Regions from separate parts of the Thalassotalea coralli genome, predicted to be linked through region 2. Evidence: predicted binding sites of a transcription regulator. Region 2 holds the regulator's gene; each other region holds the start of a gene.
The links. The regulator FliA, encoded in region 2, starts transcription of late flagellar genes. The targets are predictions, from matches to a motif close to CTAAAGNTNNNNNNNNNNNNGCCGATA.
Positions count from the first base shown of each region.

Region 1: ACOB80_RS04895 (flagellar protein MotY) is a predicted target of FliA. The motif match lies at 1,886-1,912, and genes of this name have one in related genera.
Region 3: pomA (flagellar motor protein PomA) is a predicted target of FliA. The motif match lies at 1,308-1,334, and genes of this name have one in related genera.

Region 1 is NZ_JBVVBK010000001.1:1,107,429-1,110,688, forward strand. Features, by position in the region: gene lpoB (penicillin-binding protein activator LpoB) at 1-88, shown strand, start outside; gene ACOB80_RS04880 (outer membrane lipoprotein) at 104-568, shown strand; gene ACOB80_RS04885 (hypothetical protein) at 711-1,070, shown strand; gene rnt (ribonuclease T) at 1,039-1,758, opposite strand; gene ACOB80_RS04895 (flagellar protein MotY) at 1,947-2,813, shown strand; gene rrtA (rhombosortase) at 2,900-3,260, opposite strand, start outside.
Region 2 is NZ_JBVVBK010000001.1:362,700-365,959, forward strand. Features, by position in the region: gene ACOB80_RS01575 (MinD/ParA family protein) at 1-824, shown strand, start outside; gene ACOB80_RS01580 (RNA polymerase sigma factor FliA) at 841-1,563, shown strand; gene cheY (chemotaxis response regulator CheY) at 1,610-1,993, shown strand; gene ACOB80_RS01590 (protein phosphatase CheZ) at 2,021-2,764, shown strand; gene ACOB80_RS01595 (chemotaxis protein CheA) at 2,778-3,260, shown strand, end outside.
Region 3 is NZ_JBVVBK010000004.1:154,657-157,916, forward strand. Features, by position in the region: gene dxs (1-deoxy-D-xylulose-5-phosphate synthase) at 1-39, opposite strand, end outside; gene ispA ((2E,6E)-farnesyl diphosphate synthase) at 60-950, opposite strand; gene xseB (exodeoxyribonuclease VII small subunit) at 950-1,195, opposite strand; gene pomA (flagellar motor protein PomA) at 1,572-2,336, shown strand; gene ACOB80_RS11710 (flagellar motor protein MotB) at 2,349-3,260, shown strand, end outside.

The DNA.
Region 1 (3,260 bases), 740 kb from region 2:
CTTGATGGATCTAGAAAGTGGCTTAGTTGAATGGGCAGATGAAACTGAAATTCGTAAAACACGCACTAAACAGCGTGTTGGTTGGTAAAGTAGGAAACACAAGATGAAATATTTCGCTTCGTTAATTTTACTTCTTTTTAGTTCGCTAAGCTTCGCTGCAGATTATGATCGAAACAAGGCAGTTCCAGTTGAGAAAGTGCTGTTCGGTCAGGTAGATTCAGTTCGTATTGTAACGAGTAAAGATATTATTCGTGACGAGAAGAATGGCTGGCGAACCTTTGGTGGTGCTTTAATTGGCGGTGCTATAGGTCATCAGTTTGGTGGCGGTTCTGGAAAAGATGTTGCCACTATTTTAGGGGCGATAATTGGCGCTTCTGTTGCTGATAGTAATCAGCAAAGGTATCAAGAAGTTATTTATCAATTGGTTGAATTACTTATTACCGTAGAGAGTGGCGAGCAGTATATGGTCATTCAGGATCAAGACCCTAATATGGTTTTTGCATCGGGCGATCAGGTGCGCTTAGTATACTTAGCCAATGATACCGTCCGAATAGATAAGTCTTATTAGACTTATCTATTCCTTACTCCTTTGAGTTTGAATAATTTAAAGGAGAGCCCCTTCTTTATAAATGTATAAAATTTGAACTACACTTGGTTTAGGTGGTTGTTATATCAATGACATTAAATTGGTATTAAATGTATGGAGTGTTATGGAGTTACCTAAACCTATTTATGAAAATTTACCTTACCTATATTTTTTGATGAGTGGTGGGCTATTAGTCGTCGGTGAGAGCTTGCCAATTATATTTTCTTCAGCAATTTTCTATATTGCGGGTTGTATCGTGTTAGTGACGCGCTCCTCTTTTAGGCGCAAAGATAAACCGAATAGAAGAAAAACGTCGGCGCTGTTTCCTGAAGCCGTGTATGAATATCTACCATATTGCTATATCGCAGTGGGCATTTTTTTACTGATGGCAACAGATCATCGTGGTTATCAATTTACAGCTTTTTGCGTACTCGTTTGGGGTGTAAGAAATATTACTTGTCGTCACCACAATCGACTTCGCTAGTAGTATTATCATCGCTTTTTTCGGCGTCATCTAATTCTGGTAAAGGCCAGCCACCTAATGACTGCCATTTATTAACGATATGACAAAACAGCTCGGCTGTTTTTTCAGTATCATAAAGAGCGGAATGCGCTTCTTGGTTATTGAAAGATAGTCCTGCTGCTTGGCAGGCTTTAGCTAAAACTGTTTGCCCAAGTGCTAGCCCTGAAAGCGTTGTCGTGTCAAAACTTACAAATGGATGAAATGGTGAGCGTTTAATAGAGCATCGCTCCGTTGCTGCGTTAACAAAACCCAAATCAAATGCTGCATTATGGGCTACCATAACAGCTCGCTTACAACCCGCAGCTTTCATCTTCTTTCGGATCATTTTAAAGGTTTCTTTTAACGCTTCCTCTTCGCTTACCGCTCCACGTAAAGGATTTGTTGGGTCAATCCCTGTAAACTCTAGTGCTGCTGGCTCTAAATTAGCGCCTTCAAACGGTTCAATGTTAAAGTGAATGGTTTGGTCTAAAGAAAATAACCCAGTGTTTTCATCGTAATTTAGTGTAGTTGCTGCCAGTTCAAGAAGAGCATCGGTTTTCGCGTTGAAACCTGCTGTTTCAACGTCAACGACTACTGGAAAATAACCACGGAATCTATCTGAAAAGTTATAAACGTGAGAAGGCGTGGCTTGGTTCTGAATATCAGTCATTGTATTACTTTACTGCAGCTTTACTATTTGTTTGTTTAAGGGCGGCTATTATGTCAAAAAACATCGCCAGTGAACATCTGCTCGTTACTATTAAATGAGAAAATAGTTTTCTTGCCTATAATTAATGTTAAAGTAACTGTTAATTGTGCCGATACTGTTAACACGCCAATAAAAATTGTTCAGTGACTATGAAAAAAGTATTGTTAACTACTCTTCTTGCGCTAACTGTAACCTCTTCTCACGCTGGGATGAGGCAATATCAAGCTGAAATTGCTAGCTCTAAATGGCAAATGACTGATAACTCAAGACTAGCTTGTACACTGTCGCATCAAATTCCGAATTACGGCGAAGCTAAGTTCGTATCAACAGCGAACCGTAATACTAATATGATGTTTGAGCTTGATATGTTGATGTTGCCTGATAGCTACTCATTAGCACAAGTGAAAAGTGTCGCGCCGAATTGGCGACCTGGAAAATCTGGTCGTGTATTGGCTGACATGAAGTTATATAAACAATTTTCACCAGATTTATCCAAGAAAGTTGCTTGGACTATGTTGTCTGAGTTGGAAAAGGGCATGAACCCAACCTTTTACTATGACGACTGGTACAACGATCAAGATAAAGTGTCGGTAGCCTTGTCTTCTTCTAAATTTCATAAAGCTTATAGAGACTTTGTATCGTGTGTAGGAAATTTACTTAACTACAGCTTTGAAGATATCTCTTATACGGTTTTAAATTTCGAATTTGGCTCGGATGATTTTACCAAAGCGTCTAAGCGAAGAATCGCAATGATCAAAGAATATTTGATGTTGGATCAAGAATTAGATTTAGTGTTAATTGACGGCTTTACTGACAGTTATGGTGCTCGTAATATTAACCAAAAAACATCTGAAAAGCGTGCTAACAAAATTAGACAGTATTTTATTGATAGTGGTGTTGAACCAAGTCGCATTGAAGCAAGTGGCTACGGAGAGAAACGACACATTGCCTCGAACCAAACCGTTTTAGGTCGAGCTAAGAACAGACGTGTTGTTATTCGAATGGATAAGCCTTAAAAAATAACTGAAAAATTTAAGTTAAGAAAAGCGCCGTTGGCGCTTTTTTTGATCGAGACAAACATCAAGAGAAATTGCTTACTTTGCTATTCTCTGTCTTTGAAACGACTTAACAGCACGGTAATGACGAAATAAAACAAACCAGCAACCGCACCATAAACGTGAGCATCAATGGCTACGTTTGCTTCTATTAAGTTCATTAATTCTTGATTTGGTCCTGCCAATTGCTCGTAGATGAGTTTTATTATTACTCCTCCTAGCAACAGGTAACCGGTTTTTTCACCTACACTGATGTCCTTTAGTGCACCCCAAACAAAAAAACCATGGAGAATACCTGAGAGTCCTACATAACGTTCCATTTCTGGCGTAAACACATGAATTCCAACACCGACGAAAGCGGCACTGACAATGAAGAGTAAAGCAATGCTAGTAGTGCGATAAAATTGT
Region 2 (3,260 bases):
GCTTAAGAAAAATGCAGCAACAGAATCAAATTAAAGTCATAGCAGTTTCAGGTGGAAAAGGTGGTGTCGGTAAGACCAATGTATCGTTAAACACCTCAATAGCCTTGGCACAAATGGGTAAACGTGTGCTAGTGCTAGATGCCGATTTAGGTTTGGCAAATGTTGATGTGATGTTAGGTCTACGTGTTAAAAAGAATTTGTCTCACGTTATGTCTGGTGAATGTGAATTAGACGACATCATTATCGAAGGGCCGGCAGGTATAAAAATTATTCCAGCAACCTCTGGAACTCAGTCTATGGTAGATTTAACGCCATCTGAGCATGCTGGGTTAATTCGAGCATTCAGTGACATGCAAACAAAATTTGATGTGCTTATCGTCGATACAGCGGCGGGTATTTCAGATATGGTGTTGAGTTTTGCAAGAGCTGCACAAGATGTACTTTTAGTCGTTTGTGACGAACCAACATCCATAACTGACTGTTATGCATTAATGAAGTTGTTGAGTCGCGATCATGAAGTTTTTAAATTTAAAGTAGTCGCCAATATGGTGCGAAGCCCAAAAGAAGGGCAACAGCTATTTGGTAAGCTTGCGAAAGTGTCTGATCGATTCCTCGATGTGGCGCTGGAATTAGTTGGCGTGATTCCCTTTGATGAAAATATTCGAAAATCAGTGAGAAAACAGCAAGCCATTGTTGAAGCGTTTCCAGACTCTCCTGCCTCTCGTGCATTCAAAGCATTGGCAAGTAAAGTAGCAAAATGGCCGATCCCTAGCCAAGCGTCTGGACATTTAGAGTTTTTCATTGAACAGCTAATTGAAAGTTAGTTAACGAGAATTCCCTATTTTGGTTAAAGCAACTACGTACAGTTCACATATCGACAAAGGTGCTTTGCTTGAACAGCATAGTGCTTTGGTGAAAAGGATCGCTTATCACCTGCTTGCTCGACTTCCTGCGAGTGTTATCGTTGACGATTTGATCCAGTCGGGCATGATCGGCTTATTAGAGGCTGCTAATAATTTTGACCAAACCAAAGGTGCTAGTTTTGAAACCTTTGCCGGCATCCGCATTCGCGGGGCAATGCTAGATGAAATTCGCCGTGGAGACTGGACTCCACGCTCAGTTCACAAAAATAGCCGCATGGTAACTGAAGCCATAAGTACCCTTGAAGCAGAGTTAGGTCGCGATGTTTCTGATGCTGAAGTGGCTGAAAAACTTGATATTTCCTTAGGTGAATACCATCATATTCTTAATGAAGTAAATTGTGGGAAAATTATTGGCATTGATGACCTAGGTATTAGCGAAGATGCTATTGCAGGGTTTGAAGATAAAAATAATGATGATCCGTATCAAGATATAGAACAAGTAATCTTTAAAAAATCGTTAACAGAGTGCATTACTACTTTACCAGAGCGAGAAGCTTTAGTACTGTCACTATATTACGATGAAGAATTAAACTTAAGAGAGATTGGCCAAGTACTCGATGTTAGCGAGTCTAGAGTCAGTCAAATACATAGCCAAGCGTTACATCGATTAAAAGCGCGTATGCAATCTTGGCAAAGTTAAGTACAATATTAATAGAAGCATTTTAAATAAGTCCCTGGAGGGTGCCTTGGATAAAAATATGAAAGTACTTGTTGTTGATGACTTTTCAACGATGAGACGTATCGTAAAAAACTTATTACGTGATTTAGGTTTCACTAATATTCAAGAAGCCGATGATGGTAGTACGGCGTTACCTATGCTTAAGGAAGGCGATTTTGATTTTGTTGTGACAGACTGGAACATGCCAGGTATGCAAGGCATCGATTTGTTAAAAGCAATTCGTGCAGATGCAAGCCTTTCTCATATACCAGTATTAATGGTTACAGCGGAAGCGAAAAAAGAGCAGATTGTTATGGCAGCTCAAGCGGGTGTTAACGGTTATATCGTTAAGCCATTTACTGCAGCGACGTTGAAAACTAAGTTAGATAAAATTTTCGAACGTTTAGCATAAGCCATTTTGTCTGTATAAGGACCTTGGATGAGTATAAGTAACGGTGTCCATGTATCGTTGGAACAAGCCAAAATGTTGGTGGAGTATTTGGAGACTGGCCAGCAAGATAAAGCTGATGAGCTAATTGCTGAGATTCAGAACCCAATTAACTCTGAATTGTTTGCTGAAATAGGTAAGTTAACTCGTCAATTACATGACTCGTTAATGAACTTTCAGTTAGATTCTCGCCTTAATGATCTTGCTACTGCAGACATTCCGGATGCAAAGGAGCGCCTGAATTATGTTATTAGCCGTACTGAAGATGCGGCTAATAAAACGATGGATGCGGTCGAATCTATCTTTCCCGTGGTCGATAAAATTCAAGAGCAGATAAGTACCGTAAAACCGCTTTGGTCCAAGTTAATGCATAACGATCTCAATGTGGGAGAGTTTAAAGCGTTATGTAAAGACATTGATATCTTGCTCAAAACAACTGATGAAGAAACTACGCGAATGCACGGTCTAATGACCGATGTGCTCATGGCTCAAGATTTCCAAGATTTAACCGGTCAAGTTATTCGCAAAGTTATAGATCTTGTACGTGAAGTTGAAGATAGTTTAATTAATATGCTGACAGCGTTTGGTGTAAACCAAGATGATGTCAGACAAAAAGGTACTCCGACACTAGGAGAAAATCTAGTTGAAGGGCCAATTGTAAATACAGAAGAAAGAGATGATGTTGTCGCCGATCAGGACGATGTCGATGATTTATTGTCGAGTTTAGGTTTTTAATAGGAGTTGCTTGATGTCTTATGAAGCAGATGAAGAAATTCTTCAGGACTTTTTAATTGAAGCTGGTGAAATACTCGAGAGCTTATCAGAGCAACTTGTTGAGCTAGAGAATGATCCAGACAATGCTGATCTGCTCAATGCTATTTTCCGTGGATTTCATACGGTTAAAGGTGGCGCAGGCTTTCTATCATTAACTGAACTTGTGGATGTGTGTCATGGCGCAGAGAACATATTTGACATCTTGCGTAATGGTCAGCGCTCTGTAACTCCTGAATTAATGGATGTAATTTTACAAGGATTGGACACCATTAATGATATGTTCGCCTTGGTACAAGCGAGAGAACAATTAACGCCAGCAGATCCTGCTTTGTTAGAAGAGCTTCATCGCTTGTCTGTTCCTGAAGGTGCTGAAGCACCAGCAGCGCCGGTTGAAGTTGAAGCTGTAGCTGTTCCACAAGTGCCTGAACCTGCCGCAACGCCAAGTCAAGGCGATAGC
Region 3 (3,260 bases), on a different contig from region 2:
GTTTGATAACAATGGGTAATCGTTTAGGTTTATAGTCATAATTGTTAAATCAGTGACGCTTAACTGGTCCGTTGAATAATAAAGGTGGCAAAATCAGCCAAATTCTGAGTATTGTAAGGCAAAGTGTGCAAAGCTTGAAGCGCTTGTTTATACAAGTCGTCAGCTTTTTGTTGAGCGCCTTGTAAACCTAATAATGCAGGGTAAGTACTTTTATTCGCGGCAAGGTCAGAGCCAGCAGGCTTTCCGAGCTCTTCTTCACTAGAGGTTATATCGATGATATCGTCTCTTACTTGATACGCTAAACCAACGCACTTTGCGAATTCTATCAGTGCCGATTGCTGCTCTTTGGTAATGTTTTCAGCGCACTCTGAGGCCATCAAGACACTTGCTTCTAATAAAGCGCCTGTTTTTAACGCGTGTAACTGCTCTAATTGCTCTAGAGATATTTCTTTATCTGTTGCAGCCAAATCCATTGCTTGTCCACCACACATTCCTTGGTAACCACTGGCGGTAACTAAGTGCTGGACAAGTTTAATTTGCTTAGTCGCAATATGCTTGGAAAAAGGGTGATTTGCTAAAATATCAAACGCAAGTGTTTGCAAACTATCGCCAGCTAAAATCGCGGTAGCCTCATCGAAGGCTTTATGGCAAGTAGGCTGACCACGACGTAAATCGTCATCGTCCATGGCAGGTAAGTCGTCATGTAATAAAGAATAAGCGTGGATGCATTCTAGCGCCGCTGCAATGCCATCTATGTCTTGTAGCGATACATTAAGCGCTTTACCCGTCGTATATGCTAAATAAGGACGCATACGTTTGCCGCCGATAAGAAGCCCGTATCGCATTGCTTCTAGCAACTTAGGATCGTTAACAGTTAAGCTATCTAATTTGTTCGTTAAGTATTGATTAACGCGCTCTTGCAAATCAGGTAAGTCTGACAAACGAGTCACTATGCATCCTCGTTGTTATCAAAAGGAGTGAGTTGCGCTGATTGGTGACGTTGCATAAGAATCTGAACTTTTTGCTCTGCGTCTTTAAGCTTTTCTTGGCTTACTTGACTCAGTGACAGGCCGCGCTCGAATAGTGCCATAGACTCTTCCAACGGAAGTTCGCCGCTTTCTAAGCCATTTACGATCATTTCAAGTTCTTTTAACGCTTCTTCGAAGGATAAATTTTCTATTTTTTTACGGGCCACGAGCGTCTCATTTGAGTCAATTTATTAGAATACCGCGCAAGGTACCTTAGCTTAAAGGTTTGGTCAACAACTGCTGATTCCACGATTAAAATCAAATAATCGCTATAAATAAGTTAAGTTATTGAACATTCGGACGATAATATTAACATAGAATATAAAAGACTAATTGAATTAATTGCTGTTTCATTTTGCGCAATTTAAAAAGAGTGTTAAGACCAAAGTAACGAATTTAAGCGAATAATGGGTCTGTTAAAGCCGAAGGTAAGCTAAACTCTTTTAGTCGATAAAATAAGCGTGAATTGCTGTCGCGCGATATGCAACTATTGGTTATTATCAATAATAAAATAGAACATAAAGCAGGTTTTCGGAGGTATTTGTGGATTTAGCGAGCTTACTAGGTGTTGTAGGTGCTATTGGTTTGGTGGTTCTAGCGATGATTATGGCTGGTGACATCAACATGTTTATCGATGGAAAGTCTGTACTAATCGTTATTGGTGGTTCTTTATTTGTTGTACTTGCTAACTTTAATTTAGGCCAGTTCCTCGGAGTGGGTAAAATTATCGGTAAAGCCTTTATGTTCAAAATTGAAAAGCCTGAAGAGCTTATTGAGAAATCGGTAGAAATGGCTGATGCGGCTCGTAAAGGTGGCTTCCTTGCACTAGAAGAAGCTGAAATATCAAATGCTTTTATGCAAAAAGGCGTTGATATGTTGGTAGATGGTCACGACGCTGACGTTGTGCGTAGTACGCTACAAAAAGATATCAATTTAACGACCGAACGCCACGAAACAGGCATTAGTATTTTGTCTGCACTTGCCGATATCGCTCCTGCAATGGGGATGATAGGTACACTAGTTGGTCTTGTTGCCATGTTATCAAACATGGATGACCCAAAGGCAATCGGCCCTGCGATGGCGGTTGCACTATTAACAACACTTTATGGTGCTTTCTTAGCGAACGTTATCGCTATTCCAATTGCCAACAAGCTAAAGCTACGTATGGCTGAAGAGAAAATGAACCAAGAGCTGATCTTAGATGCTGTTTTAGGTATTCAAGATGGGCAGAATCCTCGTGTAATTGAAGGCTTGCTGAAAAACTATTTACCAGAGAGTAAGCGAACAATCGATACGACTGAGGAATAGAAGGAACACATTATGGCTAATCCTCCAGAGTGTAAATGTCCACCGCCCGGCCTACCGCCATGGATGGGGACGTTCGCTGACTTAATGTCTCTGTTGATGTGTTTCTTCGTTCTATTATTGTCATTCTCTGAAATGGACGTTTTAAAGTTTAAGCAAATTGCGGGTTCCATGAAGTTTGCTTTTGGTGTTCAGAATAAAATAGAGGTAAAAGACATTCCAAAAGGCACCAGTATCATTGCGCAAGAGTTCCGCCCAGGTAAGCCTGAGCCAACGCCGATTGAAGTGATTCAGCAACAAACCGTTGAAATGACACAACAGATGCTTGAATTCCAAGCGGGTGATGAAACTTCCGCAGGTGGTCGCCAAGAGCAACGTGGTACAGAACGTGGTGGTCAATCACAAAGTACCGCCGATGAAATGTCAGCTCAAGCGCGTCAAAAAGCCAGTGATGAATTAGAACAAGCGTCGCAAGAGCAAGTAAATGAACTTGTTAAGAAAATTGCGGAGCAGTTAGAACAGCAAATTCAAGATGGTGCGATAGAATTAGAGCAGCTTGGACAACAGGTGATTATTCGCATTCGCGAGAACGGCTCCTTTCCTTCAGGCTCAGCCTTTCTGCAACCTAAGTTTCGACCTATCATCCGTGAAATTGGTGAGTTATTAAATACTATTCCTGGCGAAATCATGGTGTCAGGTCATACCGATAACCAAGGTATTAGCTCAGAACTGTTTAGTTCTAACTGGGATTTATCAAGTAAGCGTGCTGTGGCTATTGCTCATGAGTTGGTAAAAGTTGATGGCTTTGATCAATCACGGATGACTGTGGCTGGTCATGCCGATGGTAAACCTTTAGTACCTAACAATAACAATTTGAACCGTCGCCGTAATCGACGCGTTGAAATTGCAATTAGCCAAGGTAAGCCA